DNA from 3 places in the Salimicrobium jeotgali genome. Region 3 is predicted to be linked to each of the others. Evidence: a T-box and tRNA genes for the amino acid it is inferred to sense, from the RefSeq annotation. Region 3 holds a T-box; the other regions hold tRNA genes.
What was found. A T-box is a leader RNA that pairs with one kind of tRNA and senses whether it is charged. The one in region 3 lies ahead of leuS (leucine--tRNA ligase), so its partner is inferred to be a tRNA-Leu.
Positions count from the first base shown of each region.

Region 1: it has a tRNA-Leu gene. The T-box ahead of leuS (leucine--tRNA ligase) is inferred to sense a tRNA for this amino acid. The anticodon was not compared.
Region 2: it has a tRNA-Leu gene. The T-box ahead of leuS (leucine--tRNA ligase) is inferred to sense a tRNA for this amino acid. The anticodon was not compared.

Region 1 covers NZ_CP011361.2:2,353,912-2,361,421, reverse strand. Annotated here, with positions in the region: gene AAV35_RS11840 (Tex family protein) at 1-214, shown strand, start outside; gene AAV35_RS11835 (SprT family protein) at 293-748, shown strand; tRNA gene AAV35_RS11830 (tRNA-Asn) at 889-963, shown strand; tRNA gene AAV35_RS11825 (tRNA-Ser) at 969-1,060, shown strand; tRNA gene AAV35_RS11820 (tRNA-Glu) at 1,067-1,138, shown strand; tRNA gene AAV35_RS11815 (tRNA-Asp) at 1,146-1,222, shown strand; tRNA gene AAV35_RS11810 (tRNA-Gln) at 1,236-1,310, shown strand; tRNA gene AAV35_RS11805 (tRNA-Lys) at 1,408-1,480, shown strand; tRNA gene AAV35_RS11800 (tRNA-Leu) at 1,488-1,572, shown strand; tRNA gene AAV35_RS11795 (tRNA-Leu) at 1,589-1,673, shown strand; tRNA gene AAV35_RS11790 (tRNA-Arg) at 1,689-1,762, shown strand; tRNA gene AAV35_RS11785 (tRNA-Pro) at 1,777-1,853, shown strand; tRNA gene AAV35_RS11780 (tRNA-Gly) at 1,876-1,949, shown strand; tRNA gene AAV35_RS11775 (tRNA-Ile) at 1,961-2,037, shown strand; rRNA gene AAV35_RS11770 (16S ribosomal RNA) at 2,122-3,691, shown strand; rRNA gene AAV35_RS11765 (23S ribosomal RNA) at 3,915-6,826, shown strand; rRNA gene rrf (5S ribosomal RNA) at 6,879-6,993, shown strand; tRNA gene AAV35_RS11755 (tRNA-Met) at 7,010-7,086, shown strand; tRNA gene AAV35_RS11750 (tRNA-Asp) at 7,093-7,169, shown strand; gene thiL (thiamine-phosphate kinase) at 7,310-7,510, shown strand, end outside.
Region 2 covers NZ_CP011361.2:1,993,125-2,000,634, reverse strand. Annotated here, with positions in the region: rRNA gene AAV35_RS10020 (16S ribosomal RNA) at 25-1,593, shown strand; rRNA gene AAV35_RS10015 (23S ribosomal RNA) at 1,817-4,728, shown strand; rRNA gene rrf (5S ribosomal RNA) at 4,841-4,955, shown strand; tRNA gene AAV35_RS10005 (tRNA-Asn) at 4,967-5,041, shown strand; tRNA gene AAV35_RS10000 (tRNA-Ser) at 5,047-5,138, shown strand; tRNA gene AAV35_RS09995 (tRNA-Glu) at 5,140-5,214, shown strand; tRNA gene AAV35_RS09990 (tRNA-Val) at 5,225-5,300, shown strand; tRNA gene AAV35_RS09985 (tRNA-Met) at 5,321-5,397, shown strand; tRNA gene AAV35_RS09980 (tRNA-Asp) at 5,404-5,480, shown strand; tRNA gene AAV35_RS09975 (tRNA-Phe) at 5,496-5,571, shown strand; tRNA gene AAV35_RS09970 (tRNA-Thr) at 5,577-5,652, shown strand; tRNA gene AAV35_RS09965 (tRNA-Tyr) at 5,671-5,756, shown strand; tRNA gene AAV35_RS09960 (tRNA-Trp) at 5,762-5,832, shown strand; tRNA gene AAV35_RS09955 (tRNA-His) at 5,848-5,923, shown strand; tRNA gene AAV35_RS09950 (tRNA-Gln) at 5,935-6,009, shown strand; tRNA gene AAV35_RS09945 (tRNA-Gly) at 6,011-6,082, shown strand; tRNA gene AAV35_RS09940 (tRNA-Cys) at 6,095-6,168, shown strand; tRNA gene AAV35_RS09935 (tRNA-Leu) at 6,190-6,272, shown strand; gene AAV35_RS09930 (hemerythrin domain-containing protein) at 6,421-6,870, shown strand; tRNA gene AAV35_RS09925 (tRNA-Gly) at 6,973-7,046, shown strand; gene AAV35_RS09920 (ABC-ATPase domain-containing protein) at 7,186-7,510, shown strand, end outside.
Region 3 covers NZ_CP011361.2:831,823-839,332, forward strand. Annotated here, with positions in the region: gene metK (methionine adenosyltransferase) at 1-519, shown strand, start outside; gene AAV35_RS04150 (gamma carbonic anhydrase) at 623-1,138, opposite strand; gene AAV35_RS04155 (alpha/beta hydrolase) at 1,201-1,974, shown strand; gene AAV35_RS04160 (tetraprenyl-beta-curcumene synthase family protein) at 1,990-3,054, shown strand; gene mnmM (tRNA 5-(aminomethyl)-2-thiouridylate-methyltransferase MnmM) at 3,064-3,636, opposite strand; T-box leader at 3,937-4,135, shown strand; gene leuS (leucine--tRNA ligase) at 4,259-6,673, shown strand; gene AAV35_RS04175 (rhodanese-like domain-containing protein) at 6,777-7,091, shown strand; gene AAV35_RS04180 (rhodanese-like domain-containing protein) at 7,105-7,440, shown strand.

The sequences.
Region 1 (7,510 bases), 1.2 Mb from region 3:
ACTTGAAGGAACGGTGCGGAACGTCGTGGACTTCGGAGCTTTCGTCGACGTCGGCGTGAAACAGGACGGACTCGTCCATATATCCAAACTGGCGCAACGTTTCGTCAAGCACCCGATGGACGTAGTTTCGGTCGGAGACGTAGTGACGGTCTGGGTCGAGGAAGTCGATCTGAAAAAACAGCGCGTAGCTCTGACTATGGTGAAAAAATCCTGAGTTTGGGGTGCGGCTAAGTACGGGCAGGCCTTCCGCGGGAGGTCTGCCATCATTTGTGAAAAGAGGAGGGATGGATGTATGGAGGATGAGCAGCTGCTGGAGTGGACGAAAGAGATATCGCGGAGAGACTTTGCGCGCGAGTTCCGTGATGACATAAGATTCAATCCCCGTCTCCGTACTACAGGCGGAAGATATATCCCGAAGGAAAGACGTATTGAAATCAATCGTTTGTACCTGGAAGAATGCGGTCCGGAAGAACTGGAGGGGATCATAAAACACGAGTTGTGTCATTATCACCTCCATATAGAAGGAAAAGGATATCATCACCGGGATGCAGACTTCCGTCGTTTAATGGAAGAAACGGGTTCACCAAGACATTGCACTCCGCTCCCCTCCTCAAAAAAACAGGACTTCCACCATTACAGATGTCGGAGATGCGGTGTTACGTACAGACGGAAGCGCCGTGTGAATACGGATAAATACAGATGTGGCAGATGCAAAGGTATTTTAGAAAAGGTGGATGATGGATATTGACGAATTTGAAGCCGCGTGTTAAGTTAGTATAGCCGTTGAAAGCGGAACGGCGAAAAATCATATTTTCATGCAAATATGATTGACATAACCTTTCATATCATGTAAGATGTTTTACGTCGCTGGTTATTGCGACATCATATTCCACCGTAGCTCAGTGGTAGAGCAATCGGCTGTTAACCGATTTGTCGTAGGTTCGAATCCTACCGGTGGAGCCATATACGGAGAAGTACTCAAGTTGGCTGAAGAGGCGCCCCTGCTAAGGGTGTAGGTCGCGTAAGCGGCGCGAGGGTTCGAATCCCTCCTTCTCCGCCATTATATGGCCCGTTGGTCAAGTGGTTAAGACACCGCCCTTTCACGGCGGTAACACGGGTTCGAATCCCGTACGGGTCATTAGTCCGGTCCGGTAGTTCAGTTGGTTAGAATGCCTGCCTGTCACGCAGGAGGTCGCGGGTTCGAGTCCCGTCCGGACCGCCACTATTTAAATGATTGGGCTATAGCCAAGCGGTAAGGCAACGGTTTTTGGTACCGTCATGCGCTGGTTCGAATCCAGCTAGCCCAGCCATTTTTCTTTTTTGATTTTTCTCTTGACTTTCAAGTATGGAAATTATAAAATAGTTTTTGCGCTTGAAAAACGGATATAATTGAAAGTTTTTAACAGGGAGCCATTAGCTCAGCTGGTAGAGCATCTGACTTTTAATCAGAGGGTCGGAGGTTCGAGCCCTCCATGGCTCACTTCCCTGCGGGTGTGGCGGAATTGGCAGACGCGCTAGATTTAGGATCTAGTGTCTTACGACGTGGGGGTTCAAGTCCCTCCACCCGCACCATTTCATTTCTTTATATGCGGTCGTGGCGGAATCGGCAGACGCGCTAGGTTGAGGGCCTAGTGGGAGTTAATCCCGTGGAGGTTCAAGTCCTCTCGACCGCATTCATCAGTATATAGGCGCCCGTAGCTCAATTGGATAGAGCGTCTGACTACGGATCAGAAGGTTAGGGGTTCAAGTCCTCTCGGGCGCACTGTTTTCTTCTTACGGGAAGTAGCTCAGCTTGGTAGAGCACTTGGTTTGGGACCAAGGGGTCGCAGGTTCGAATCCTGTCTTCCCGACCATCGTTACTTCCAATAACTTAATGCGGGTGTAGTTTAGTGGTAAAACCTCAGCCTTCCAAGCTGATGACGGGGGTTCGATTCCCCTCACCCGCTCCATTTTAACTAATGGGCCTGTAGCTCAGTTGGTCAGAGCGCACGCCTGATAAGCGTGAGGTCGGTGGTTCAAGTCCACTCAGGCCCACCATGAATTAGATCTTTGAAAACTGAACAATGTTTTATGCCATGCGTCAATTTTTTGAACGAATTATGATTGAGCTAATCAATCTCTTTTATGGAGAGTTTGATCCTGGCTCAGGACGAACGCTGGCGGCGTGCCTAATACATGCAAGTCGAGCGCGGGAAGCGAGCAGAAGCCCTTCGGGGCGGACGCTCGTGGAACGAGCGGCGGACGGGTGAGTAACACGTGGGCAACCTGCCTGTAAGACCGGAATAACCCCGGGAAACCGGGGCTAATGCCGGATAACCCAACGGTTCTCCTGAACCGATGGTAAAAGGATGGCCTTTTGGCTATCGCTTACAGATGGGCCCGCGGCGCATTAGCTGGTTGGTGAGGTAACGGCTCACCAAGGCGACGATGCGTAGCCGACCTGAGAGGGTGATCGGCCACACTGGGACTGAGACACGGCCCAGACTCCTACGGGAGGCAGCAGTAGGGAATCTTCCGCAATGGACGAAAGTCTGACGGAGCAACGCCGCGTGAATGATGAAGGTCTTCGGATCGTAAAATTCTGTTGTGAGGGAAGAACAAGGATCGTGCGAACAGAGCGGTCCCTTGACGGTACCTCACGAGGAAGCCCCGGCTAACTACGTGCCAGCAGCCGCGGTAATACGTAGGGGGCAAGCGTTGTCCGGAATTATTGGGCGTAAAGGGCACGCAGGCGGTTCCTTAAGTCTGATGTGAAAGCCCGTGGCTCAACCACGGATGGCCATTGGAAACTGGGGAACTTGAGAACTGAAGAGGAGAGTGGAATTCCACGTGTAGCGGTGAAATGCGTAGATATGTGGAGGAACACCAGTGGCGAAGGCGACTCTCTGGTCGGTTTCTGACGCTGAGGTGCGAAAGCGTGGGTAGCAAACAGGATTAGATACCCTGGTAGTCCACGCCGTAAACGCTGAGTGCTAGGTGTTAGGGGGCTTCCACCCCTTAGTGCTGAAGTTAACGCATTAAGCACTCCGCCTGGGGAGTACGGCCGCAAGGCTGAAACTCAAAGGAATTGACGGGGGCCCGCACAAGCGGTGGAGCATGTGGTTTAATTCGAAGCAACGCGAAGAACCTTACCAGGTCTTGACATCCTTGGCTACTTCCAGAGATGGAAGGTTCCCTTCGGGGACCAAGTGACAGGTGGTGCATGGTTGTCGTCAGCTCGTGTCGTGAGATGTTGGGTTAAGTCCCGCAACGAGCGCAACCCCTAATCTTAGTTGCCAGCATTCAGTTGGGCACTCTAAGGTGACTGCCGGTGACAAACCGGAGGAAGGCGGGGATGACGTCAAATCATCATGCCCCTTATGACCTGGGCTACACACGTGCTACAATGGATGGGACAAACGGAAGCGAACCCGCGAGGGGTAGCCAATCCGAGAAACCCATTCTCAGTTCGGATTGCAGGCTGCAACTCGCCTGCATGAAGCCGGAATCGCTAGTAATCGCAGATCAGCATGCTGCGGTGAATACGTTCCCGGGCCTTGTACACACCGCCCGTCACACCACGAGAGTTGGCAACACCCGAAGCCGGTGAGGTAACCTTTACAGGAGCCAGCCGTCGAAGGTGGGGCCAATGATTGGGGTGAAGTCGTAACAAGGTAGCCGTATCGGAAGGTGCGGCTGGATCACCTCCTTTCTAAGGATAGGAACGGATCTTTCCCCTTACGGGAAGGATCCGCACGAACCGGGCGCTCTTATGGAGCGCTCCGGCGCATGGCTAAAACATGTTCAGTTTTGAGAGATCTATGCTCTCTTTGAACCTTGAAAACTGGATAAGAAACAAACAGACAATATCGTAAGATATTGATCTGGACCAACATCGATCTTTATTTTAGAATGAAGCGTCTTTTCACTAGTATAGTGAAGAAATGAAGGGCGCACGGTGGATGCCTTGGTACCAGGAGCCGATGAAGGACGGGACAAACACCGAAATGCTTCGGGGAGCCGTAAGTAGGCGTTGATCCGAAGATGTCCGAATGGGGGAACCCACTGTCCGTTATGGGACAGTACCGATCACTGAATACATAGGTGATCGGAGGTAGACCCGGGGAACTGAAACATCTCAGTACCCGGAGGAGAGGAAAGCAAATGCGATTTCCCGAGTAGCGGCGAGCGAAACGGAACCAGCCCAAACCAGAGAGCTTGCTCTCTGGGGTTGTAGGACACTCCATTGGAGTTACCAAGAGGGAGGATAGGCGAATCGGACTGGAACGTCCAGCCATAGCAGGTAACAGCCCTGTAGCCGACATCCTCCCTCCTCCGGAGTGGATCCTGAGTACGGCGAAACACGAGAAATTTCGTCGGAATCCGGGAGGACCATCTCCCAAGGCTAAATACTCCCTGGTAACCGATAGTGAACCAGTACCGTGAGGGAAAGGTGAAAAGCACCCCGGAAGGGGAGTGAAAGAGAACCTGAAACCGTGTGCCTACAAGTAGTCGGAGCCCGTTAATGGGTGACGGCGTACCTTTTGTAGAATGGACCGGCGAGTTACGATCGGCTGCAAGGTTAAGCACCGTAGGTGTGGAGCCGCAGCGAAAGCGAGTCTGAACAGGGCGTCTCGAGTAGACGGTCGTAGACCCGAAACCGTGTGATCTACCCATCTCCAGGGTGAAGGTCAGGTAATACTGACTGGAGGCCCGAACCCACGTAAGTTGAAAATTACGGGGATGAGGGGTGGGTAGGGGTGAAATGCCAATCGAACACGGAGATAGCTGGTTCTCTCCGAAATAGCTTTAGGGCTAGCCTTCGGCCAGGAGTCCTGGAGGTAGAGCACTGATTGGATGAGGGGCCCCTACCGGGTTACCGAGTTCAGTCAAACTCCGAATGCCAGCGACTCGCGTCGAGGAGTCAGACCATGGGTGAGAAGGTTCATGGTCAAGAGGGGAACAGCCCAGACCGTCAGCTAAGGTCCCTAAGTGTGTGTTAAGTGGAAAAGGATGTGGCGTTGCTTAGACAACCAGGATGTTAGCTTAGAAGCAGCTATCATTGAAAGAGTGCGTAATAGCTCACTGGTCGAGTGACGCTGCGCCGAAAATGTACCGGGGCTAAACACACCACCGAAGCTACGGATTTGCATCGATGATGCAAGTGGTAGGAGAGCGTTCCAGGAGCTGTGAAGTCAGACCGTGAGGACTGGTGGAGCGACTGGAAGTGAGAATGCCGGTATAAGTAGCGAAAAAAGAGTGAGAATCTCTTTCACCGTAAGCCTAAGGGTTCCTGAGGAAGGCTCGTCCACTCAGGGTTAGTCGGGACCTAAGCCGAGGCCGAAAGGCGTAGGCGATGGACAACAGGTGGAGATTCCTGTACCACCCGCCTCCGTTCGAGCGAACGGGGGGACGCAGGAGGATAGGGAGAGCGCACCATTGGATGTGTGCGTCCAAGCTGTGAGCGCGTCGGATAGGCAAATCCGTCCGGCAAGTGCAAGCAGTGATGGGGAGAGAACATGAGTATCGAAGCTCCTGATTTCACACTGCCAAGAAAAGCCTCTAGCGAGGATGGCGGGTGCCCGTACCGCAAACCAACACAGGTAGGCGAGGAGAGTATCCTAAGGTGATCGGGAGAACTCTCGTTAAGGAACTCGGCAAAATGACCCCGTAACTTCGGGAGAAGGGGTGCTCCTCTGCCGAGGAGCCGCAGTGAAGAGGCCCAAGCGACTGTTTACCAAAAACACAGGTCTCTGCGAAACCGTAAGGTGAAGTATAGGGGCTGACACCTGCCCGGTGCTGGAAGGTTAAGGGGATGCGTTAGCGTAAGCGAAGCGTTGAACCGAAGCCCCAGTAAACGGCGGCCGTAACTATAACGGTCCTAAGGTAGCGAAATTCCTTGTCGGGTAAGTTCCGACCCGCACGAAAGGTGCAACGACTTGGGCACTGTCTCAACGAGAGACCCGGTGAAATTATACGATGCGTGAAGATGCGCATTACCCGCGACAGGACGGAAAGACCCCGTGGAGCTTTACTGTAGCCTGATATTGAATGTTGGTATCGCTTGTACAGGATAGGTGGGAGCCATCGAAACCGGAGCGCAAGCTTCGGTGGAGGCGCCCGTGGGATACCACCCTGGCGGTACGGACATTCTAACCCAGGACCGTGATCCGGTCCGGAGACAGTGTCAGGTGGGCAGTTTGACTGGGGCGGTCGCCTCCCAAAAAGTAACGGAGGCGCTCAAAGGTTCCCTCAGAATGGTTGGAAATCATTCGCAGCGTGTAAAGGCACAAGGGAGCTTGACTGCGAGACCTACAAGTCGAGCAGGGACGAAAGTCGGACTTAGTGATCCGGCGGTACCGCATGGAAGGGCCGTCGCTCAACGGATAAAAGCTACCCCGGGGATAACAGGCTTATCTCCCCCAAGAGTCCACATCGACGGGGAGGTTTGGCACCTCGATGTCGGCTCATCGCATCCTGGGGCTGTAGTCGGTCCCAAGGGTTGGGCTGTTCGCCCATTAAAGCGGTACGCGAGCTGGGTTCAGAACGTCGTGAGACAGTTCGGTCCCTATCCGTCGTGGGCGTTGGAAATTTGAAAGGAGCTGTCCTTAGTACGAGAGGACCGGGATGGACACACCGCTGGTGTACCAGTTGTTCCGCCAGGAGCATTGCTGGGTAGCTACGTGTGGACGGGATAAGTGCTGAAAGCATCTAAGCATGAAGCCCCCCTTGAGATGAGATTTCCCTTTGTAGAGATGCCTCTGAGACGAAGAGGTTGATAGGTCCGGTGTGGAAGCGTGGCGACACGTGCAGCAGACGGATACTAATCCATCGAGATCTTCTCTATACGTTGGTCGTATGTTTCTTATCCAGTTTTGAAGGTTCATTCCTTCCTAAGATGTGGTGGCAATAGCGAAGAGGTCACACCTGTTCCCATGCCGAACACAGAAGTTAAGTTCTTCCGCGCCGATGGTAGTCGGGGTTACCCCCCGCAAGAGTAGGGCGCTGCCACATCGTTTTTTTTAATCAGCGCGGGGTGGAGCAGTCTGGCAGCTCGTCGGGCTCATAACCCGGAGGTCGCAGGTTCAAATCCTGCCCCCGCAACCAATTTTTGGTCCGGTAGTTCAGTTGGTTAGAATGCCTGCCTGTCACGCAGGAGGTCGCGGGTTCGAGTCCCGTCCGGACCGCCATTTTTTAAAAAAATAAAATGACTTTATATGCAAATGCCCCGAGCCACGCGCCCGGGGTTTTTTACTGATTTTTTCTCTTTTTTACAGCACCCTGTTATAATGAAACAACGACATAAACCACAAAAGACGGGTGATCAGCGATGGAAGAATTTGAACTGATACGAAAAATCATTCCTACATACTACAGGCAGCCTTCCGTGGTGAAGGGGGTAGGAGATGACGCATTCGTCTTCCGTTCTTCGGAGGATATCGTATTTACCACTGATACGATGGTGGAAGAGGTCCATTTCTCCAGAAAAACGATGGATACGCACGCCGTCGGGTACCGGGCGCTGGCTGCG
Region 2 (7,510 bases), 1.2 Mb from region 3:
TTATGATTGAGCTAATCAATCTCTTTTATGGAGAGTTTGATCCTGGCTCAGGACGAACGCTGGCGGCGTGCCTAATACATGCAAGTCGAGCGCGGGAAGCGAGCTGAAGCCCTTCGGGGCGGACGCTCGTGGAACGAGCGGCGGACGGGTGAGTAACACGTGGGCAACCTGCCTGTAAGACCGGAATAACCCCGGGAAACCGGGGCTAATGCCGGATAACCCAACGGTTCTCCTGAACCGATGGTAAAAGGATGGCTTCTTGCTATCGCTTACAGATGGGCCCGCGGCGCATTAGCTGGTTGGTGAGGTAACGGCTCACCAAGGCGACGATGCGTAGCCGACCTGAGAGGGTGATCGGCCACACTGGGACTGAGACACGGCCCAGACTCCTACGGGAGGCAGCAGTAGGGAATCTTCCGCAATGGACGAAAGTCTGACGGAGCAACGCCGCGTGAATGATGAAGGTCTTCGGATCGTAAAATTCTGTTGTGAGGGAAGAACAAGGACCGTGCGAACAGAGCGGTCCCTTGACGGTACCTCACGAGGAAGCCCCGGCTAACTACGTGCCAGCAGCCGCGGTAATACGTAGGGGGCAAGCGTTGTCCGGAATTATTGGGCGTAAAGGGCACGCAGGCGGTTCCTTAAGTCTGATGTGAAAGCCCGTGGCTCAACCACGGATGGCCATTGGAAACTGGGGAACTTGAGAACTGAAGAGGAGAGTGGAATTCCACGTGTAGCGGTGAAATGCGTAGATATGTGGAGGAACACCAGTGGCGAAGGCGACTCTCTGGTCGGTTTCTGACGCTGAGGTGCGAAAGCGTGGGTAGCAAACAGGATTAGATACCCTGGTAGTCCACGCCGTAAACGCTGAGTGCTAGGTGTTAGGGGGCTTCCACCCCTTAGTGCTGAAGTTAACGCATTAAGCACTCCGCCTGGGGAGTACGGCCGCAAGGCTGAAACTCAAAGGAATTGACGGGGGCCCGCACAAGCGGTGGAGCATGTGGTTTAATTCGAAGCAACGCGAAGAACCTTACCAGGTCTTGACATCCTTGGCTACTTCCAGAGATGGAAGGTTCCCTTCGGGGACCAAGTGACAGGTGGTGCATGGTTGTCGTCAGCTCGTGTCGTGAGATGTTGGGTTAAGTCCCGCAACGAGCGCAACCCCTAATCTTAGTTGCCAGCATTCAGTTGGGCACTCTAAGGTGACTGCCGGTGACAAACCGGAGGAAGGCGGGGATGACGTCAAATCATCATGCCCCTTATGACCTGGGCTACACACGTGCTACAATGGATGGGACAAACGGAAGCGAACCCGCGAGGGGTAGCCAATCCGAGAAACCCATTCTCAGTTCGGATTGCAGGCTGCAACTCGCCTGCATGAAGCCGGAATCGCTAGTAATCGCAGATCAGCATGCTGCGGTGAATACGTTCCCGGGCCTTGTACACACCGCCCGTCACACCACGAGAGTTGGCAACACCCGAAGCCGGTGAGGTAACCTTTACAGGAGCCAGCCGTCGAAGGTGGGGCCAATGATTGGGGTGAAGTCGTAACAAGGTAGCCGTATCGGAAGGTGCGGCTGGATCACCTCCTTTCTAAGGATAGGAACGGGTCTTTCCCCTTACGGGAAGGATCCGCACGAACCGGGCGCTCTTATGGAGCGCTCCGGCGCATGGCTAAAACATGTTCAGTTTTGAGAGATCTATGCTCTCTTTGAACCTTGAAAACTGGATAAGAAACAAACAGACAATATCGTAAGATATTGATCTGGACCAACATCGATCTTTATTTTAGAATGAAGCGTCTTTTCACTAGTATAGTGAAGAAATGAAGGGCGCACGGTGGATGCCTTGGTACCAGGAGCCGATGAAGGACGGGACAAACACCGAAATGCTTCGGGGAGCCGTAAGTAGGCGTTGATCCGAAGATGTCCGAATGGGGGAACCCACTGTCCGTTATGGGACAGTACCGATCACTGAATACATAGGTGGTCGGAGGTAGACCCGGGGAACTGAAACATCTCAGTACCCGGAGGAGAGGAAAGCAAATGCGATTTCCCGAGTAGCGGCGAGCGAAACGGAACCAGCCCAAACCAGAGAGCTTGCTCTCTGGGGTTGTAGGACACTCCCTTGGAGTTACCAAGAGGGAGGATAGGCGAATCGGACTGGAACGTCCAGCCATAGCAGGTAACAGCCCTGTAGCCGACATCCTCCCTCCTCCGGAGTGGATCCTGAGTACGGCGAAACACGAGAAATTTCGTCGGAATCCGGGAGGACCATCTCCCAAGGCTAAATACTCCCTGGTAACCGATAGTGAACCAGTACCGTGAGGGAAAGGTGAAAAGCACCCCGGAAGGGGAGTGAAAGAGAACCTGAAACCGTGTGCCTACAAGTAGTCGGAGCCCGTTAATGGGTGACGGCGTACCTTTTGTAGAATGGACCGGCGAGTTACGATCGGCTGCAAGGTTAAACACCGTAGGTGTGGAGCCGCAGCGAAAGCGAGTCTGAACAGGGCGTCTCGAGTAGACGGTCGTAGACCCGAAACCGTGTGATCTACCCATCTCCAGGGTGAAGGTCAGGTAATACTGACTGGAGGCCCGAACCCACGTAAGTTGAAAATTACGGGGATGAGGGGTGGGTAGGGGTGAAATGCCAATCGAACACGGAGATAGCTGGTTCTCTCCGAAATAGCTTTAGGGCTAGCCTTCGGCCAGGAGTCCTGGAGGTAGAGCACTGATTGGATGAGGGGCCCCTACCGGGTTACCGAGTTCAGTCAAACTCCGAATGCCAGCGACTCGCGTCGAGGAGTCAGACCATGGGTGAGAAGGTTCATGGTCAAGAGGGGAACAGCCCAGACCGTCAGCTAAGGTCCCTAAGTGTGTGTTAAGTGGAAAAGGATGTGGCGTTGCTTAGACAACCAGGATGTTAGCTTAGAAGCAGCTATCATTGAAAGAGTGCGTAATAGCTCACTGGTCGAGTGACGCTGCGCCGAAAATATACCGGGGCTAAACACACCACCGAAGCTACGGATTTGCATCGATGATGCAAGTGGTAGGAGAGCGTTCCAGGAGCTGTGAAGTCAGACCGTGAGGACTGGTGGAGCGACTGGAAGTGAGAATGCCGGTATAAGTAGCGAAAAAAGAGTGAGAATCTCTTTCACCGTAAGCCTAAGGGTTCCTGAGGAAGGCTCGTCCACTCAGGGTTAGTCGGGACCTAAGCCGAGGCCGAAAGGCGTAGGCGATGGACAACAGGTGGAGATTCCTGTACCACCCGCCTCCGTTCGAGCGAACGGGGGGACGCAGGAGGATAGGGAGAGCGCACCATTGGATGTGTGCGTCCAAGCTGTGAGCGCGTCGGATAGGCAAATCCGTCCGGCAAGTGCAAGCAGTGATGGGGAGAGAACATGAGTATCGAAGCTCCTGATTTCACACTGCCAAGAAAAGCCTCTAGCGAGGATGGCGGGTGCCCGTACCGCAAACCAACACAGGTAGGCGAGGAGAGTATCCTAAGGTGATCGGGAGAACTCTCGTTAAGGAACTCGGCAAAATGACCCCGTAACTTCGGGAGAAGGGGTGCTCCTCTGCCGAGGAGCCGCAGTGAAGAGGCCCAAGCGACTGTTTACCAAAAACACAGGTCTCTGCGAAACCGTAAGGTGAAGTATAGGGGCTGACACCTGCCCGGTGCTGGAAGGTTAAGGGGATGCGTTAGCGTAAGCGAAGCGTTGAACCGAAGCCCCAGTAAACGGCGGCCGTAACTATAACGGTCCTAAGGTAGCGAAATTCCTTGTCGGGTAAGTTCCGACCCGCACGAAAGGTGCAACGACTTGGGCACTGTCTCAACGAGAGACCCGGTGAAATTATACGATGCGTGAAGATGCGCATTACCCGCGACAGGACGGAAAGACCCCGTGGAGCTTTACTGTAGCCTGATATTGAATGTTGGTATCGCTTGTACAGGATAGGTGGGAGCCATCGAAACCGGAGCGCAAGCTTCGGTGGAGGCGCCCGTGGGATACCACCCTGGCGGTACGGACATTCTAACCCAGGACCGTGATCCGGTCCGGAGACAGTGTCAGGTGGGCAGTTTGACTGGGGCGGTCGCCTCCCAAAAAGTAACGGAGGCGCTCAAAGGTTCCCTCAGAATGGTTGGAAATCATTCGCAGCGTGTAAAGGCACAAGGGAGCTTGACTGCGAGACCTACAAGTCGAGCAGGGACGAAAGTCGGACTTAGTGATCCGGCGGTACCGCATGGAAGGGCCGTCGCTCAACGGATAAAAGCTACCCCGGGGATAACAGGCTTATCTCCCCCAAGAGTCCACATCGACGGGGAGGTTTGGCACCTCGATGTCGGCTCATCGCATCCTGGGGCTGTAGTCGGTCCCAAGGGTTGGGCTGTTCGCCCATTAAAGCGGTACGCGAGCTGGGTTCAGAACGTCGTGAGACAGTTCGGTCCCTATCCGTCGTGGGCGTTGGAAATTTGAAAGGAGCTGTCCTTAGTACGAGAGGACCGGGATGGACACACCGCTGGTGTACCAGTTGTTCCGCCAGGAGCATTGCTGGGTAGCTACGTGTGGACGGGATAAGTGCTGAAAGCATCTAAGCATGAAGCCCCCCTTGAGATGAGATTTCCCTTTGTAGAGATGCCTCTGAGACGAAGAGGTTGATAGGTCCGGTGTGGAAGCGTGGCGACACGTGCAGCAGACGGATACTAATCCATCGAGATCTTCTCTATACGTTGGTCGTATGTTTCTTATCCAGTTTTGAAGGTTTTTCAAAAAACCTCTTGAAATTTTCCATTCGGAACAATATAATGGTTTTTGTCCGAAGGAAAGTTCAATTGTAGATCTGGTGGCAATAGCGAAGAGGTCACACCTGTTCCCATGCCGAACACAGAAGTTAAGTTCTTCCGCGCCGATGGTAGTCGGGGTTACCCCCCGCAAGAGTAGGGCGCTGCCAGGTCGTTTCAATATTCCACCGTAGCTCAGTGGTAGAGCAATCGGCTGTTAACCGATTTGTCGTAGGTTCGAATCCTACCGGTGGAGCCATTTCTGGAGAGATGTCCGAGTCTGGCTTAAGGAGCACGATTGGAACTCGTGTAGGCCCTTTCGGGTCTCGAGGGTTCGAATCCCTCTCTCTCCGCCATGGCCCGTTGGTCAAGTGGTTAAGACACCGCCCTTTCACGGCGGTAACACGGGTTCGAATCCCGTACGGGTCACCACTATTTCACTGGAGGATTAGCTCAGCTGGGAGAGCACTTGCCTTACAAGCAAGGGGTCGCAGGTTCGAGCCCTGCATCCTCCACCATAGAAGTTATACTTCAACATCGCGGGGTGGAGCAGTCTGGCAGCTCGTCGGGCTCATAACCCGGAGGTCGCAGGTTCAAATCCTGCCCCCGCAACCAAATTTTGGTCCGGTAGTTCAGTTGGTTAGAATGCCTGCCTGTCACGCAGGAGGTCGCGGGTTCGAGTCCCGTCCGGACCGCCATTAATACATAAAAGTGGCTCGGTAGCTCAGTCGGTAGAGCAACGGACTGAAAATCCGTGTGTCGGCGGTTCGATTCCGTCCCGAGCCACCACTTTTGCCGGCCTAGCTCAATTGGTAGAGCAACTGATTTGTAATCAGTAGGTTGGGGGTTCAAGTCCTCTGGCCGGCACCAGATACTTTAATAAAAAATGGAGGGATAGCGAAGTTGGCCAAACGCGGCGGACTGTAAATCCGCTCCCATCGGGTTCGCAGGTTCGAGTCCTGCTCCCTCCACCATTTTTAGGGGTATAGTTCAAAGGCAGAACAGCGGTCTCCAAAACCGCCGATGTGGGTTCGAGTCCTACTACCCCTGTTTTTTCAATCTATGGCGACTGTGGCGAAGTGGTTAACGCACCGGATTGTGGCTCCGGCATTCGTGGGTTCGATTCCCATCAGTCGCCCCATTTTTTATTGTTGGGCTATGGCCAAGCGGTAAGGCAACGGTTTTTGGTACCGTCATGCGCTGGTTCGAATCCAGCTAGCCCAGCCATGCGAGAGTAGTTCAGTGGTAGAACACCACCTTGCCAAGGTGGGGGTCGCGGGTTCGAATCCCGTCTCTCGCTCTTTGAGGTTATGGCGGCATAGCCAAGTGGCAAGGCAGAGGACTGCAACTCCTTTATCACCGGTTCGAATCCGGTTGCCGCCTCCAAAAAATAAACATAAAAATCGTGGCGAAGTGGTGGAACTGGCAGACACGCAGCACTCAAAATGCTGTGCCTTCTGGGCGTGTGGGTTCGAATCCCACCTTCGCTATATATAATGAAAACTACCAGAATCCTGGTAGTTTTTTTGTAATGAATACATAAAGTCAGCTCCTTCCTTCCAGAAGGCGGAAGTACGTATTACGGACAGATGATTTATTACCCGGATTTGTGGTATAAAGAGGGTAGGAGGGATAAAAATGAAACGACACGAAGCGTTAGTTCCTTTGTCGCACCACCATCACCATGGTCTTGTACTTGCTCAGAAGTTACAGAAAACAGAAGAAAAAGACAAGTTCAGAGAAATTATGAAGGATATTGAAGATTTCTGGGAAAATGATGGGGAAGCACACTTCAGGGAAGAAGAGGAAATCCTTCTCCCGCTGTACGCCTGCTATGCAAAGATAGAAGAGGATGAAGATATAGAGAAAATGCTTATCGATCATACAGTGATACGTGGACTTATCGTTAAACTGCGTAAGCTGGAGAGATTCGATTATAAAGTGTTTCAGGAATTGGGAGAGAAGCTTCATGATCACATTAGAATGGAAGAAAGGGTCATCTTTCCGAAAATAGAAAGTGCAGTTCCGGATAAAGAACTTTATAAAGTGGAAGGCAAGTTTCACATTGACAGTTACAGTGGTAAGTAACGCAACTTTCCAAGTTGCGTTTTTTTAAATAAAAAGGTTGAAACCCTTTCTGGTCGTTGTTACAATGTAAACTATCCCTTGAAGTTGTCCTGACCTCTTCGGGCGGGTGTAGTTTAGTGGTAAAACCTCAGCCTTCCAAGCTGATGACGGGAGTTCGATTCTCCTCACCCGCTCCACTAGTGTTTGAAATTATGTTTTCATACCACGTGCCAACGCAGTGTTTCGTTAATGAATAACGAAGCATTGCGTTTTTTCATGATTGAAAATGGATACATACATATAGATGAGACAGATTTTATGAAAGGAAGTGTTATCATGCAACAGCTGAAAAAACATTTAAAAGAAATAGACGGGAAAAGTTACAAGGGATATAAACAGATCCAGGGGACTTATTCTTTCCGGGATTACAAGCTTCACATCGACTATGTGCAGGGAGACCCTTTTGCGGCCCCTTCCAAAATAAGAATAAGAGTTCCGGAAGCGAAACGTTCCATCAAAAAGGAGTGGACGACCTCCAGATCAAGAAGAGTTTATACGGAAGATACACTTACCCGATGCGTTTCAGAAACGGTGAAGAAGCATAAATCGAACGTGAAAGGTTCGGGAAAAAGCGGAGATGTAGGAATGGATCAGCCGGGTC
Region 3 (7,510 bases):
AAGTTCATGGATGACCAGACGAAGTACATCCTTAACCCTACAGGCCGTTTCGTTATCGGCGGGCCTCAGGGTGACGCAGGGTTGACAGGACGCAAAATCATCGTTGACACTTACGGCGGCTATGCCAGACACGGAGGAGGGGCCTTCAGCGGCAAGGATTCCACTAAAGTGGACCGCTCCGCTGCTTACGCCGCCCGCTACGTTGCAAAAAATATTGTTGCCGCCGGTCTTGCGAAGACGTGTGAAGTACAGCTCGCATATGCCATCGGGGTAGCCGAACCGGTCTCGATTTCCATCGATACGGACGGTACCGGGGAAGTCACGGAAGCCAGGCTCGTGAAAGCTGTGCGGGAACTTTTCGATCTACGTCCGGCAGGGATTATCCGCATGCTCGATTTGAAACGTCCTATTTATCGACAGACGGCCGCGTACGGTCACTTCGGCCGCCCGGCGGATCATTTCCCCTGGGAAAACGTCGATAAAGTGGATTTGCTGAGAGCTAAAATAAAAGAAGAATAGATAGGCCGCACGTACAAAAATCCGAACGAAAGCGTTCGGATTTTTGTTTATTCCGTTAAATTAGAATAGAAGAAAAATACACGGCCGAGGCCAGAACAAAGAATCATTTCTCTCCGCTGTTTTTATAATACTGTCCTTTTTCCACGTAGCTCTTACGTATACGATCCAGTTCTTTGAGGTCTTCGCCGGTCAGATCTCTCACTACTTTAGCCGGGCGTCCCACGGCAAGAGTGCGGGGAGGTATCGTTTTACCTGGAGGAACGAGACTTCCGGCACCGAGAAAAGCTTCTTCACCGATGACGGCGCCGTCGAGTACAATCGATCCCATTCCGACTAAGGCATTCTTTTTGATGGTAGCGGAGTGAAGCGTAACCTGATGGCCGATGGTGACTCCGTCCTCCAGCGTAAGCGGCATGCCCGGGCTCTGGTGGAGAAGACTGAGATCCTGTACATTTGTATTATTTCCGATTCTGACAGGAGCGACGTCGCCCCTGATTACGGTTTTGAACCAGATACTCGCATATTCCCCGATCGACACATCCCCGGTTATGACAGTGTCTTCAGCCACGTAAGCCGTGTCGGCAATTTCGGGATAGTAACCTTTATATTCGCAAATCATCTTCATCCTCCTTATACTGTATATTATAGTAAGTATATCAGAGGAAAACGGAGGTACAAGTGATGCTGAAAGAATACATATCTGTTACGCCAAAAGCCGTAATCGTTGTCGTACACGGGGCTTTTGAGCACGGAGGACGCTACAGGACTCTGGCTGAGAAATTCCAGACGGATGGTTACTCGGTGGTCGTCGGAGACCTTCCCGGTCAGGGAGACGATATAGACAATCGGGGCCATATCCGCAGTTTCCGGCAGTACCTGGATACCATTGAAGGATGGGTGGAGTATGCGAAGGAAGCGGAGGTCCCTGTTTTTCTCCTTGGTCACAGCATGGGAGGGCTTGCCGTTATCCGGGCGCTGCAGGAAAAATCGCTCCCGGTCCAGGGTGTGATTTTATCCTCTCCGGCACTCGGCATAAAGAATGGAGCAAGTAAACCGCTTGAGGCGATGGCCAAGGTGATGGACAGGCTTTCACCATCTCTGCTCGTATCATATCCCTACCGTCCCGAAACAGTTACGAGAAATGAAAATGTGTGGGAGCAGGACAGGAAGGACGACAAAATTTTGCAGAAAGTATCTGTAAGATGGTACAAAGAATTTCAAAGAGCTATCAAAGTCGCTCGCGACAAACCGTTCAGCGATGTCCCCCTCCTCCTCATGCAGGCAGGAGAGGACAAGATGGTGAACTCTGAAGACACGAAGCGCTGGTTCGATGCACAGAATTTGACGGAGAAGGCTTACAAAGAATGGCCGGGCCTTTATCATGAACTGTTCAATGAGCCGGAGTGGGAAGAAGTTTACCGTTACGCTTTAAGTTTTATAGAAATACACCGTTAAGAGGAGGATCCAGTTTTGGCAAAGCAGGCACCGAAGCAACCGATAGCCCTGATGTATCAGGGGTACAGATTTATATTTCCAGAGGTTTACCGTCAATTGGAGGCCTGGAAAGAGAGGGCGGCGGATATTCCGGATCCCGAACTGAGATTTCAGGCAACAGACAGTATAGAGAAAAAAGCTTTTCACTGTGAGGGAGGCGGGCTTTTCTCCCTGCTATCCGGAGCGCAGTGGAAAGAAACCGTCACTTTCGTAGTGGCATACCAGACCATCTGTGATTACCTGGATAATTTATGTGACCAGAGCGAATCCCTGGACCCGAAAGACTTCGAAAGTCTCCACTTTGCGCTGGAAGATGCGGTTCATCCCGATTATGAACACCGTGATTATTATGCATTCAGAGAAGAGAAGGAAGACGGGGGATACCTGAGTGAACTCGTTTCCACCTGCCAGGGTGTACTGAGCCGTTTTCCGTTCTATCACCTCGTTCAGCTGGACGTGGCGGATCTGAGCGCGTTATACGGAGAGTTCCAGGTGCATAAACACGTGAAGGAAGAAGAGAGAGTGGGGCGCATGCAACAGTGGCATCAGAGAAATATGTCCAGGGTACCGGATATGCAGTGGTATGATTTTTCAGCCAGCACCGCTTCTACCATGGGAGTATATACGCTCGTCGCCTATGCTGCGGGGAAAAGGGTGAACAGAGAGTTGGTCCGGCGTGTCAGAAACTGTTACTTCCCTTACATGCAGGGGATGCACATACTGCTTGATTACTACATTGACCAGGCAGAAGACGAAGCGGATGGTGAGATGAACTTCTGTACATATTACCCTTCCAACGAAGCGCTGAAAAAACGTATAGGAGAATTCATGGAGGAGACAGATCGTAAAATAGCGGAGCTTCCGGATGCCGACTTTCATCAGATGCTCCGCGAAGGTGTCGTGAGCATGTATCTGGCCGACGAGAAAGTTAAGGAGCTTCCCGGCTCTTCTTCGATGGTGCCATACCTCCTGAATAAGAGCGGGACAAGAAGCTGGTTCTTCTACCTGAATGTTAAAGCTTACCATAAACTGAAAGCCTGACCACAAAGGTCAGGCTTTTTCTAATGCTACAATGAAAGGTGCATTGTTTTTCTGATTGAGAAATTCGTACTTGAGTACGTGAACCGAACGCTGATCAAGATTTCCGGCGTATTCCATCACTTTTTCTTTCTCTTTTTTTCCACCTTCATGACCGTGGTAGACGACGAGGACTACGAGACCGCCTTTTTCCATAACTGAAAGGATATTATCAATGGCTTCAATGGTGTGCTCGGGGGTAGTAACGACGGTTTTATCGCTTCCCGGCAGAAACCCCAGGTTAAAGATGGCCCCTCTGATATTCGGATGACGCTCCTCCGGTATGTATTTCAGCGCTTCTGCGTGAGACGCTTCATTTAAAGTCACCTGATGAACCGAGTTATTCTCTTTCAGTCTGGCAGCTGTAGCTTCTATTGCGTCCTTCTGGATATCAAACCCGTACACATGGCCGGACTCTTTTGTGAGACTGGCCAGAAAAAGAGTGTCGTGGCCGTTTCCGCAAGTAGCATCAATGGCTATATCCCCTTCGGTTACTGCTTTCTTCATCAGTTCGTGTGAAAAGGGGAGGACTCTGTCGAGATTCATAATGCTCCTCCTTTAAAATAAAATGGAGAAATCATTGTATCATATCAAAAAGAAAAACATCGCCTTTTTATTTCGACGATGTTTTACCTTTGGAAGATCCACGTTTGGACACTGTATTATAAGCTTTGCGAGCGTATCTTTTCGTTTTTTCCGGATTGCGTTTTGCGTAGGATACCGCTTTTCTGATTAAATTTTTCATTTTATCACCTCATATTTAGTCCTTCCCGCTGCAGGAGTTTCTGAAACACAGGAAACAGTTGACAAAGAGGGCTGTATTCATTAAGATACGGTTATAATTGAGGCTGCGTGATAAGGGGAATAGTAGCAATCGAAAAAATACAGAGAGACAGCGGCCGGTGAAAGCTGTTTTTGATTCGTTGTGAACTCGCCCCTGTACTTAAAAGCACGTATCCCGGCTTATCCACCGTTATCGGAACCGAGTGAGCGAAAAATTCGCTAATGTGGGTGGTACCGCGGGATACAGCCTCTCGTCCCATAATTATTGGGAGGGGAGGCTTTTTTTCTGGTTTTGAACAAATAGAAGAAAATTCGATCCGAGGTTTCAGGTTTGATGATTCCATATAGTAATGACACAGTACATAGTTGAACAGGAGGAAGGTAAATGGCTTTTAATCATAAGAACATAGAGAAGAAATGGCAGACCTATTGGCTCGAGAATAAGGTGTTCAAATCCGAAACGGATACAGACAAAGAGAAGTTCTATGCTCTGGATATGTTCCCTTATCCGTCCGGATCAGGTCTTCACGTCGGGCACCCGGAGGGGTATACAGCTACGGATATCCTCTCGAGAATGAAGCGGATGCAGGGGTATGAAGTACTTCACCCGATGGGATGGGACGCTTTCGGGCTACCGGCTGAGCAGCACGCTCTCGATACCGGGAATGATCCGGAAGAATTCACTGCGCACAACATCGAAACGTTCCGTCGACAGATCCAGGAACTCGGTTTCTCCTACGACTGGGACAGGGAAATTAACACGACGGATCCCGACTATTATAAATGGACGCAGTGGATTTTCCTTAAATTGTACGAAAGGGGACTCGCTTATATAGATGAAGTTCCTGTAAACTGGTGCCCGGCTCTCGGCACGGTTCTTGCCAATGAAGAAGTGATCGATGGAAAGAGTGAGCGGGGCGACCATCCGGTGGAACGCCGGCCGATGAAACAATGGATGCTCAAAATCACTGCTTATGCGGACAGACTGCTGGATGATCTTGAAGAACTGGACTGGCCGGAGAGCATTAAGGATATGCAGCGTAACTGGATCGGGAAATCCGAAGGGGCGGAAGTGGAATTCGATATCGAAGGTTTCAATGAATCTTTCAAAGCGTTCACCACCCGGCCGGACACTCTTTTCGGTGCTACATATGCTGTGTTTGCCCCGGAACATCCTTACATTGAAAATATAACCGCCGAAGAACAGAAAGAAGCGGTCCAGAAATACGTTAACGAAGCAATGAATAAGAGCGATCTTGAAAGAACGGATCTTGCCAAAGGAAAATCTGGCGTTTTTACGGGCGCTTATGCTGTCAACCCGGTTAATGGAAAGAAACTTCCGATCTGGGTAGCCGATTATGTCCTTATGAGCTACGGGAGCGGTGCAATCATGGCAGTTCCGGCTCATGATGAACGGGACTACGAATTCGCGCGTAAATTCGATCTTGAAATCATTCCGGTCGTCGAAGGAGGAGATGTGGAAGAGGAAGCTTATACGGGTGAAGGCCCCCACATCAATTCCGATTTTCTAAATGGACTTTATAAAGAGGAAGCAATAGATAAAGCGATCCAGTGGCTTGAAGAAAACGGCAAAGGCCAAAAACAGACGACTTACCGTCTCCGTGACTGGCTGTTCAGCCGTCAGCGTTACTGGGGAGAACCGATACCTGTTATCCACTGGGAAGACGGGTCTGTAACCGCAGTACCTGAAGAAGACCTTCCGATTGAACTGCCGAAGACGACGGAGATCAAACCGTCCGGTACGGGAGAATCGCCGCTTGCGAATATCAGTGACTGGGTGAACGTTACGGACCCTGAAACGGGAATGAAAGGGAAGAGAGAAACGAATACGATGCCTCAGTGGGCCGGCAGCTGCTGGTACTACCTGCGGTTTATCGATTCCGATAATGACGAAACGTTCGCGGATTACGAGAAGCTGAAAAAATGGCTCCCTGTAGATATCTACATCGGCGGCGCAGAACATGCCGTTCTGCATCTGCTTTACGCACGTTTCTGGCACAAAGTGCTTTACGATGCAGGAGTAGTACCGACGAAGGAACCTTTCCAGCAGCTGTTCAACCAGGGTATGATTCTTGGTGAAGGCAACGAAAAAATGAGTAAATCGAAAGGGAACGTAGTTAACCCGGACGATATCATTCATACTCACGGAGCGGATACTCTTCGTCTTTATGAGATGTTTATGGGGCCGCTGGAGGCGTCTATCGCGTGGTCTGAAAACGGACTTGAAGGAGCACGGCGTTTCCTTGACCGTGTGTGGAGAATCGTTTCTCCTGAAGGGAAGCTGAACCCTGCCATAAAAGAAGATGCAGATAAAGAAGCTCTGGAAAAAACGTATCATGAAACAGTGATGAAAGTGACGGAGAACTTCGAAGATCTTCGTTTTAATACGGGTATTTCCCAAATGATGGTGTTCATTAATGACGCTTATAAAGCAGACGAGATCCCTAAAACTTTTATGGAAGGATTCGTTAAACTGCTTTCCACTGTGGCGCCTCACGTCAGTGAAGAAATGTGGTCGAATCTTGGTCACGAGGGAACGATTGCGTACGAACCATGGCCGACGTTCGACCCTGAAAAACTCATAGAGGAAGAAGTTGAGATTGTCGTCCAGGTGATGGGGAAAGTCCGCGCCAAAATGATGGTGAACAAGGAAGCTTCTAAAGAAGATCTTGAAAAATCCGCCCTGGAACATGAAGAAGTCAAGCCGTGGCTTGAAGGGAAAACAGTAAGAAAAGTTATTGCCGTACCCGGAAAACTGGTTAATATTGTAGCTGATTAATTATGCGCCTGTCCCTTTGCCCGGGGGCAGGCTTTTTTCTTGACTTCTAATGAAGATTTAATAGAATTACAATTGCAAAACCTAAAAAAGGAGGATGGTCAACATGAGTACTATTCCTGAAATGAACGGTGAAACACTCGAACAGAAGTTGAAAAACGGAGAAAATATAACAGTTATAGATGTGCGGGAAGACGAAGAAGTCGAAGAAGGTATGATTCCGGGAGCTAAACACGTCCGTTTAGGAGATTTGCAGGATAGATACACCGAACTGGATAAAGAGGACAATCACGTAGTCGTCTGCCGTTCCGGAAGGAGAAGTATGAAAGCGTCCGAATTTCTTAAAGAGAACGGATTCACAACCGTTACCAATCTCGAAGGCGGTATGCTGGGATGGCCCGGAGACGTCCGCAAAAAATAAAGAAGGTGAAAAGATGATTTATTGGGGTGGGACAGCAGCTATCGCTCTGCTTTTGTTTATTACCACGCGTACAAAAGGATGGAACGGGCTGCAGACCTTAAATGATAATGAAATCAGCGACAATGATTATTGTGTGATTGATATAAGAGACTATATTTCTGCACACCGCTCTCCTTATCCGGGAGCAGAGAACATCCCTCTCAGTTATCTGCCGAGAGAAGTGAAGGAAAGATTCGACTGCCCGAAAGAAATTCTTCTCGTCACAGATGACGAACGGGGAGCGGTAAAAGCCGCCAGACTGTTGAGAAAGAAAAGAAATCAGTCTGTATATTATGTGAAAGCTTCCTGAGAGAAGTGAAAAAGGAAAAAGCACAAAAACCGAAACCTGACGTTCGGTTTTTGTGCTTTTTGTATCGTAA